DNA from 3 places in the Paenibacillus sp. 276b genome. Region 2 is predicted to be linked to each of the others. Evidence: riboswitches for the same ligand, from Rfam matches in the RefSeq annotation. Region 2 holds a riboswitch; each other region holds the start of a gene.
The links. A riboswitch is a leader RNA that binds a small molecule or an ion and turns the genes downstream of it on or off. The one in region 2 is predicted to bind cyclic di-AMP.

Region 1: another riboswitch for cyclic di-AMP. It lies ahead of BLV50_RS08955 (3D domain-containing protein); the one in region 2 lies ahead of BLV50_RS31225 (3D domain-containing protein).
Region 3: another riboswitch for cyclic di-AMP. It lies ahead of BLV50_RS00560 (C40 family peptidase); the one in region 2 lies ahead of BLV50_RS31225 (3D domain-containing protein).

The regions. Positions count from the first base shown of each region.
Region 1 covers NZ_FNRR01000001.1:2,119,246-2,122,526, reverse strand. Annotated here, with positions in the region: gene BLV50_RS08965 (ABC transporter substrate-binding protein/permease) at 1-649, shown strand, start outside; gene BLV50_RS08960 (amino acid ABC transporter ATP-binding protein) at 636-1,358, shown strand; cyclic di-AMP (ydaO/yuaA leader) riboswitch at 1,644-1,840, shown strand; gene BLV50_RS08955 (3D domain-containing protein) at 1,843-2,511, shown strand; gene BLV50_RS08950 (polysaccharide deacetylase family protein) at 2,644-3,281, opposite strand, start outside.
Region 2 covers NZ_FNRR01000013.1:14,750-18,030, forward strand. Annotated here, with positions in the region: gene BLV50_RS31220 (TatD family hydrolase) at 1-678, shown strand, start outside; cyclic di-AMP (ydaO/yuaA leader) riboswitch at 920-1,173, shown strand; gene BLV50_RS31225 (3D domain-containing protein) at 1,447-2,631, shown strand; gene rnmV (ribonuclease M5) at 2,787-3,281, shown strand, end outside.
Region 3 covers NZ_FNRR01000001.1:108,922-112,202, forward strand. Annotated here, with positions in the region: gene BLV50_RS00550 (hypothetical protein) at 37-255, shown strand; gene BLV50_RS00555 (carboxymuconolactone decarboxylase family protein) at 373-702, shown strand; gene BLV50_RS00560 (C40 family peptidase) at 807-1,271, opposite strand; cyclic di-AMP (ydaO/yuaA leader) riboswitch at 1,277-1,408, opposite strand; gene pelA (pectate lyase) at 1,822-2,781, shown strand; tRNA gene BLV50_RS00570 (tRNA-Leu) at 2,899-2,982, shown strand.

The sequences.
Region 1 (3,281 bases), on a different contig from region 2:
AGTGTTCTGGGAATACAAAAGCTTTTATGCAACAGGCGTAGGTTACACCCTTTTACTGTCTGCACTCGGTGTAATATTCGGGGTAATTATCGGTTTGATCATCTGTCTGTTACGTCTGCATGACGTTTCAATTCTGCGTTGGATCGGAACAGCTTACGTTGAAGTTATTCGTGGTACACCAATGCTGGTTCAGTTGATGATTATCTATTACGGTCTTGCTCTAACGTTGGGGATTAATTTCACGCCGCTTCAGGCGGGGATTATCACACTATCCATTAATAGTGGTGCCTATCTTGCCGAGATTTTCCGCGCTGGTATACAGGGTGTGGATCGAGGCCAGTTGGAAGCAGCTCGTTCCCTGGGAATGGGTAGAGGTGCGGCAATGCGCTTCATTGTGCTTCCACAAGCGTTCAAAGCGGTGTTGCCGGCGATCGGTAATGAATTCGTGACCATTATCAAGGAATCCTCCATCATCTCGGTTATTGGTATGGTGGACATTATGTACCAGGCAAGTGTAGTCAAAAACATTACGTACCAAGGAATGAATCCATTCCTGATTGCAGCGGCCATTTACTTTGTGCTGACGTTCATTTTGTCCAAGCTGCTGGGTCGACTGGAAAGGAAGTTGAGTGCAAGTGATAGACGTTAGACAATTACACAAATCATATGGAAATAACGATGTGCTCAAGGGCATTAACGTAACAATTGGCAAAGGCGAGGTTGTCGTGGTCATCGGTCCGTCCGGATCGGGAAAAAGTACCTTTTTGCGCTGCCTAAACCTGCTGGAGCAGCCAACTTCCGGCGAAATTAATTTTGAAGGAGTTTCGATCACTGACCCTAAACACAACATTAATGCAACTCGTGAAAAAATGGGGATGGTATTCCAGCATTTCAATCTGTTCCCGCACAAAACGGTGCAGCAGAACATTACGATTGCTCCCATTAAAGTGAAAAAACAATCTGCACAGGAAGCGGAACAAATCTGCGCAGATTTGCTGAAGACGGTTGGCCTGTCTGACAAAAAAGACACTTATCCTAATCAGCTGTCCGGAGGACAGAAACAACGGATCGCTATTGCAAGAGCGCTTGCGATGCAGCCGCATGTCATGCTGTTTGACGAGCCTACTTCAGCACTGGACCCTGAAATGGTCGGTGAAGTACTGGATGTCATGAAGCGGCTTGCAGAGGGCGGCATGACCATGGTTATTGTAACGCATGAGATGGGCTTCGCACGCGAAGTAGGGGACCGCATCCTGTTCATGGATGGTGGGGTTATTGTAGAAGAAGGAACACCTGCTGAAGTGTTTGGTGAGCCTAAGCATGCACGTACACGTGACTTCCTTGCTAAAGTGCTCTAATACATCCAAGTCATCATTAGGATGAATTGGATGAAAATGCAAAATATATACTGTGGATGAGAATTCTTATTCCCTCATAGATCCCTGTCGGCGACCTGTCGGCAGGGATTGTTTTGTTGCGTGTGAATACGCACGGATTTACATAAAAAGTAACGTTTCTGTCATCAACGATATAAGCTCAAATAGACATTTTTTTGAAAAAGTCGCTTGAATTCAGCAAAAATATTGAAGTGAATTAGCCAGATGGTAACATTTACTACGACTCTTGGTTACAAAGTTGTGATATATTTGTTCCTGCCGAAACTTCCGGAGTTGGGAGTGTGGGGGATGTAACGATGCAGAGTGTGCTTGGGGAAGAATCATTTGCACACGGCTTGGGGTGAATTAGGGCTACATAAATTATTAATGTAATTGAACCTATAGGGTGGTTTCCTCCATCCGAATCCGACAACTAACTTCGCAGGCATAATGAGGGAGGAAGACCATGATTAACAAGAAACGTATAGCCAAAACAGCAACAGCTTTGCTGACAGCAGCAATGCTCATTCAGGCCGTTCCGGCTCATGCTGATTCAGTTCATGTGGCCAAAGAGGGGGATACCTTCTACACCTTATCCAAACAATATGGAGTTGGACTTAACGCTCTTATTAAAGCTAACAATGACATTTCAGCTTACAACATTTATGGTGGTTTGAAAATTACGATCCCTGGTAAAACAACGAACACAGCTTCTGCTGCAGCAGCTAAAACGGAGGCCAAAACGGTAACTGCCGCAAGCCTTGACGTTAATGCAGATAGTAAAGTTGTACAAGCCTGGGGTAAAACGTTTGATTACAGCAAAGCTGTCGACGTCAAAGCAACAGCATACTCCGCAGACGCTTCCGAAAATGGAGGATGGGGTGCCGTGGATTACTTCGGTAATCCGCTTGAATTGGGTACCATTGCAGTAGACCCAAGTATCATTCCATTGGGTACAAAGGTACTGGTGACAGGTCATACACATCCAGGACTGCCAAAACAGGCATTTGTAGCAACGGCTCGTGATGTGGGTAGTGCCATTAAAGGTCACAAGATCGATATCTTTATTCCTGGCAGCAAGCAATCCGTGAGCACATTTGGTATTCAGGATGTTGAACTTTACATTTTGAAATAAAATCAAAGCGTAGCTGCACATCATCATATGTGACTCCAACTATATCTAAATTAAACAATAAAGGGTGTTCTTCCATCACAATAATGTGATGGAAGAACACCCTTTTGAATATCCAACTTCAGGGATCTTGACCTATTTACCCTTTGGCAGTTCCAGCATTTCGTCCAAAGTCACCAGCTCGTACCCGCGGTTTCGCAATTCCTCGATAACTTCAGGCAACGCCTCGATGGTACCACTCAGCTTCGATCCGACACCGCCTCCTGCATGTTGCAGAACAATGGAACCTGGTTTAACGGCCGACAGGATGTTTTGTTTGACTTCCTCTTTGGAGAGGCCCTTCCAGTCCAGGGAATCGACATTCCAGTTCACAATGCTGTAATGTTGTTTGGCTGCCCATTGCAGCTGTTGCTCATTAATGTCGCCATAAGGTGGACGAATCATTTTGGGCGTGTACCCCGCCAGATTCCGAATAATATCCCCGGTATGTAAGATTTGTTTGCGAAATGCATTCATGGACAGCTTACTGAACTCCGGGTGATTGTAGCTGTGATTGCCAACAATATGCCCTTCCTTTACCATGCGTTTCACTAGATCCGGATGTTTCTCAGCGCGATGTCCCACAATGAAAAACGTAGCCCGCACCTTGTATTTTTTTAGAATATCCAACACCTGCGGGGTGAACCGTGGATCAGGTACGTCATCAAAAGTCAGTGCGACCTTTTTTGTCGAGGGGCCATTGGTTTTGAACGTATCCGCATATTTCTGTCTGA
Region 2 (3,281 bases):
GGTCGCATGATTAATGTGGGCTTTAACCGGGGGACCATTCCAACCACGATGAAGCTGGCTGAAACCTATGATTTTATATATGCTGCCGTAGGCTGGCACCCAGTGGATGCAATCACAATGCAAGAGGGTGATCTGGAATGGATTGCATCTTTATGCAAGCATGAAAAAGTGGTAGCCATCGGTGAAATTGGTCTAGACTATTACTGGGACACTTCACCGAAAGAGGTTCAACATCGCGTATTACGACAACAGATTGGTCTTGCCCGTGAGTTGAATATGCCGATTGTCATTCACAACCGGGATGCGCATGAGGATATTGTAAAGATTCTGCGTGAAGAGAAAGCTGGAGAAGTAGGCGGTGTCATGCATTCCTTCTCTGGCAGCTGGGAAACGGCGAAAATGTGTCTGGATTTAGGCTTTCATCTTTCCTTCGGAGGGCCAATCACGTTCAAAAATGCAAAGCAGCCCAAAGAGGTACTTGAGAAGGTTCCTATGGACCGATTTTTCATCGAAACGGACGCTCCTTATTTGACACCGCACCCTTATCGTGGAAAACGAAATGAGACAGCGCATGTACGTCTGGTTGCAGAAGCAGCTGCGGAAATTAAAGGCATTTCGGTAGAGGAAATTGCAGCAATAACGACCAAAAATGCCATGGAACGATTTGGGATTCGTTAAAAGATCGAGCAAAACGGGTGAAAAAGTGAGTTAAGCGGAGTTAATTTGCTTTTTGATCCAAATAAATCAAGAATATTACAATATTTTAACCAAATATTTAGAAAAACGTACTTGAACAACGCTTTACAACATGCATAGAAACAGGATATCATCTTTTCAGTGAATTGTTGTGCGGAAAATTGGACAGATGTTCGGGGGATGAACAAAGGGACACTTTCCGATGAAACAACATTACTTTCATGAATCAGTCTCGCTGAGTCTCCGTTAACGGAGAGCGGGGGAACCAATAGGGCTTAAACATCGGTGATTGCAGCCGATGCGCAACATGCGCTGACCCAAAAGCAGCGTATGAATCTGCGAAGCCGTATTTGATTTCTTCTTTGGGTCTCGGGGTGAATTCAAGGGCGTCCGCCATGAGCGGATGACCGGAGATAGGGCGGCTCTCTTTCGCCCGAACCCGACAGCTAACCTCGCAAGCGGAAAAAGAGAGGCAACCTCGTGCATGAATTTCCGATATTCAGAATCATTCGGAAGCCACGAAAGAGTTCCTCTTAAACTCTTTCTTTGGCTTTTTTGTTTTTGAATAAAAGAAATACGGTCATCATACGGTAAGTATTCAGGAGGATGACATCATGTTGCGAAGATTGATTCATGGTGCAGAACCGGATTATGTTGGTCCGATCTGTGTTCTGTAGAAAATTTGGTATAGTCGCGTCAAAGACATCATGCATTACTTTAGACGGCGAGGCTATGAAGGAGGACGGAGAAGTGGGCACATTCCAACCAGAAGAGACCCATGAGTCACGATCATCCAGTAAGTCTTTCGCGTTGCGGTGGAAGCATGAGAACTTGCGTCAAATGGCATTGATCGCGATTTTCTCAATTGCGCTTACAATCATGATCTTGTTAGTCGTTTACGGTCAGGCCGGGAAACAAATTTCACTGGTTATTGATGGCAAAGCTCAAGCGGTAGAGACTCGTACAGGAATGCTTCAGGAAATGCTGGAGGAGCAGTCAATCACAGTCAGCCCTCACGATCAGGTATCCATGCCCTTGAATGGGGCGATCACAGATGGAGACCGCATCGTTATTGAGCGGGCCGTTCCAGTTAATATTACGGCAGACGGGGACACCAAGACTCTGTATACAACCGATTCATCGGTAAAAGATGCGATTAAAAAATCAGGTATTCAAATTGCAAGTGAAGACAAAGTATATCCGGCGCTTGGAACCACTATTGAAGCGGATATGAAAATCCGTGTAGTGCGGGTAACAAAGCGTACGGTGGAAGTGGAACATCCGATTGCTTATAAAGTGATCAAAACGGCTGACCCTAGCTTGTACAAAGGCGACAATCGTGTCGTTGTGAGCGGTAAAGAAGGCACACTTGTACAGCATATTGAAAAAGTGTTTCAGGATGGAGAATTGGTCTCCAAAAAAATGGTGGGTAAATCGGTCGCAACGAATCGCGTCGATAAAGTGATTGCCATTGGTACCAAAGCCAAACCTGTTGTGAAAGAGCCAGTGATTCAGACGGTATCGGCGCAGACTTCCACGACAAAAACAGCAACAACCACGAACTCGAAGAAAACCGCTGCTTCGGGCAGCAAAGTAATTACCGTCTCAGGCAGTTCTTTTAAATATTCAAAAGTCTTGAAAAATGTATCCATGACGGCATACTCTTCTGAAGAGCCTGGTATCGGCACAAAAACAGCTTCAGGTACTCGGGTAACTGAGGGACGTACCATTGCGGTTGATCCCAAAATCATTCCGATTGGCTGGTGGGTGTATATCGAGGGCCTTGGCTTCCGTCGTGCGGAAGACACAGGTGGTGCCATTAAAGGCAACAAAATTGATGTGTATTATGATAGTGTGAAGCATGCCCTGAACTTCGGACGGAAGAAAGGCAAGACGGTATATGTGATTGGTCCGGTGAAGCCGGAAGCGAACTAAAATCGTTTTACTTTGAAATGGGAATGCTATAAAATATAAGCATGAATGATTCATGCGGAATATGCGGCGGAGGGGTCTGAATTCAGTCTCCCCGCCGTTTGGCAGAGAAGAGGGATATTCCTCTTCTTTTTGCGTTAGAAAGGAAGAAATGGAACATGATAAAAGAAGTGATCGTGGTAGAAGGCCGTGACGATACCGTAGCCATTCGACGTTCGGTTCAGGCAGATACGATCGAGACTGGTGGGTCCGCCATCAACCAGCGCATTCTAAAGCGGATCGCACTTGCTCAAGAGAGACGTGGTGTCATCGTACTGACAGACCCGGATCATGCTGGTGAACGTATTCGTAAAATCATCGCCAATAAAGTACCTGGTTGCAAGCATGCTTTCATTCCGGAGGCAGATGCTACGCGCAAAGGCGACATCGGAGTGGAGAACGCTTCACCGGAGGCGATTCGTCATGCATTAGCACGTGTACACACGTCATATGAAGGCGCACCAAGTTTGATCGATTGGGAGGATCTGATTGCGGCGGGACTGATTGTGCACCCACAGGCTGCTGCACGTCGTATGGAGATGGGCAATCTGCTGGGCATAGGTTATTGCAATGGCAAGCAGTTCCACAAGCGGTTGAGTGTATTCCAGATTACC
Region 3 (3,281 bases), on a different contig from region 2:
GTAAATAATTTTTTTGGGAAAGTAGGCGCCATAAATATGATCAGTGATGCACAATTGGATGCACTGCGTTTATCGGGTGAAAAAGTAAGGGTAGTACGGGACGAGATTCAGTCCAATGATGTGACAGGTATTGTAGTGGCTTGGGACGGGGAGCAGGTACTCATTCGCCGTCAGAATCGGCGTGTGGTCAAGCTTGATCGGAATTACCGATATCAATTGTTCAGCGAACCACGCGAGAGCCTGCTCGAAGAATAGGACATGCCTATTTAGGTTCATTTACCATGGATGTTTTGGCATAATTACACCTCTCGGGAGAGAAGATAGGTACAGTGAGAGCTTGTAACATATCAGCCGAGAGGATGTGCGGTAACCATGACACTGATGAATGATAAGGTTCATGCCTATAAAGATCAGATTGGTGAATTAAGCGATGTGCTACCAGCAGTGGTGAAGTCTTATCATGAGTTCACTGGAGAATGCTTTCAGGCAGGGGCGATTGATGCCAAGACCAAACAGCTGATTGCGCTGGGTATTGGACTGTTTGCGAACAATGAGGTATGTACGTTTTACCATGTGGAAGAGGCACGTGCCAAAGGAGCGACCGATCAGGAGATTATGGAGACGGTTGCTGTGGCTGGAGCGGTAGGTGGAGGCCATGCGCTGTCTCAGGGTGCAATGAGAGTACAGAAGGCTTTACATTAAGTATAGAAGTCTACAGCACACCGAATTTGTAAACAAAAGCCCCAAACAAAGAGGAGGTCCCGGATTCACCCGGAGCCTCCTCTTTGCGCTATATCAAATCAAACTTATATTTTGCCCAGCATTTTGTTATACATAAATTGTCCTGTTACCCGGCGTGCTGTTACGTAACGATCATTGAAGTAAGGATTGGATAATTGTGTGATGCTGACACCCTTGCTGCTTGAAGCATGAGCGAACTGTCCGCCCCCGATATATACACCTGTATGTGAAATGCCATTGCCCATCGTATTAAAGAATACCATGTCACCAGTACGCAGATTAGCTTTGGATACCGGAGTTCCGGCCTTAGCTTGTTGCTGGGAAGTGCGTGGTAATTCAATGCTATATTTGTTGAAAATATATCTCATAAATCCAGAGCAATCAAATCCGGCCATTGTTGTGCCGCCCCATTTGTAAGGTATGCCTGTCATGTTGTTAACGACGCTGTTGATACTGCTTGCCTCTGTGCTTGCTGCACCGGATGTAAATAAAACTGCTGCTCCAAAAATGGAGATGATAAGCTTTTTCAAAATTTTTGTTCTCCCTTCGATGCCTACGGAGTTAGCTAAGGGTTCGGTAGAAGGTTCCCTATATTTCCTATGTATAAGAATAATTCACCCAAAATGGTTCCCCCGTTTTCAAACATGAAACTCGGCAAATGAATAATTAAGTTTTTGTAACCTTTTGAAACTATATTGCATAAATGCGAAAATGTCAAACCGATTTTGAACACTTCTTATCATCTCAATGTTAACGGAATTATCGCTATTTATGTAGAAATAACTCGAATATTGGGTTTTAATAGATGACAAAAAAGTAACTACTGTTTCAAATGGAGAAAAATTGGATAATTTATTGGCTTTCCCACATTTCGATTAGACGATACCTAAAGGTTAAGACAAAGAATTTGTTACATATTGTTGCAATTATTGACAAAATTCATTGTTTTGCATAGAATTCTTTTTGTATAATCCACTTATTGGATGAAAAGAAATAGTTTGAGTTTAAAAACAAATATAAGGAGGGGAGACGCTCAAGGAAAACAGTTTGCAGAAAATGAATTGGGGAGTGTTCTAAACGATGTTGAAGGCACAAGCAAGGTTTGCATCTTTGGTAATGGCATGTACAATGATTTTCTCTGTTGTCGGAATGGTATTTCAGCCTGCTGCTAAGGTATCTGCTGCAGACGCATCTGGAACGACAGCAAGTATCTCAGATATTTTGAAGAATCAACGTCCTGACGGGGGATGGAAGAAGGATTACAAAGAAACAAGTGGTGAGTGGGCCAAATCTACGATTGATAATAAAGCTACATACTCAGAAATTAGAAGATTAGCCAAGGAATTTAAAAAGACAAATGATCCGCGATATTCGGCTGCTGCCATCAAAGGAATCAACTTTTTGTTAAATATGCAGTACTCCAATGGAGGATGGCCACAAGTATACCAGAGCTCAGGCTATCACAAACACATTACCTTCAACGACGATGCCATGATTAATGTCATGTACATGCTGGATGAAGTAGGTGCACGTAAAGGTGATTTCTCATTCATCGACAGCTCTCTTGCGGATCGCAGTAAAAAATCAGTTGCCAAAGGTGTAGATGCTATTCTCAATACACAGGTTGTAGCAAATGGTAAACTGACTGCATGGGGACAGCAGCATGATTCCAGCTCCCTAAAACCTGCAGGAGCAAGGATTTATGAAGTGCCTTCTCTAAGTGCTGGAGAGAGCAGTACGATTGTAAAGTTTTTGAAAACAAGACCGTCGAACTCGAAAATTAAGGCTTCCATTCAAGCGGCAGAAGCCTGGTTCAACAACGTGAAAATTACAGGATACAAGTATGTCAGAGAAAACGGAGATAGCAAACTCGTAGCTGATTCAGGTGCAGCGCCAATATGGGCACGTTTTTACGAAATTGGAACGGATAAACCGATCTTCGTAGGACGTGATGGGGTTTTGAAATACAAACTCAGCGATATCGATAAGGAAAGAAGAGGTGGGTATGCCTGGTATGGCAACTGGCCTTCAAAGATATAATTTATAAAAAGCTTTATCATTGAAACCGAAATTATATTTTTTTGTTGACACTAATTACCTGCACATGATATATTATCTCTTGTCGCCGCGATATAATTTCTCGGAGATAAGACATACGCGGTCGTGGCGGAATTGGCAGACGCGCACGGTTCAGGTCCGTGTGGGCTAACCCCCGTGGAGGTTCGAGTCCTCTCGACCGCATCATATGTAACACGAAAAAGGTTCCTAGAATGGCATTGCTGCCACTCTCGGAACCTTTTTTATTTGTTTACAGATTTTGATCTTTGCTTTTCCTGATTCTTTTCAACCCATTCCCTCGGCTTGAGCAAAGATGAAGTTTCCATTTGTTTATTTATCCATTAATGGAAATATGTTTGTTCTGCGACGGTTTGCCCCTATATTTCAGGTTAATTGTACGTAAAATACCGAATTGTACCTATCTTGGGAATGCCTCATCCACTATTCTCTTCTCGTGTGGAAGCGCTATCAACAGGAATTTG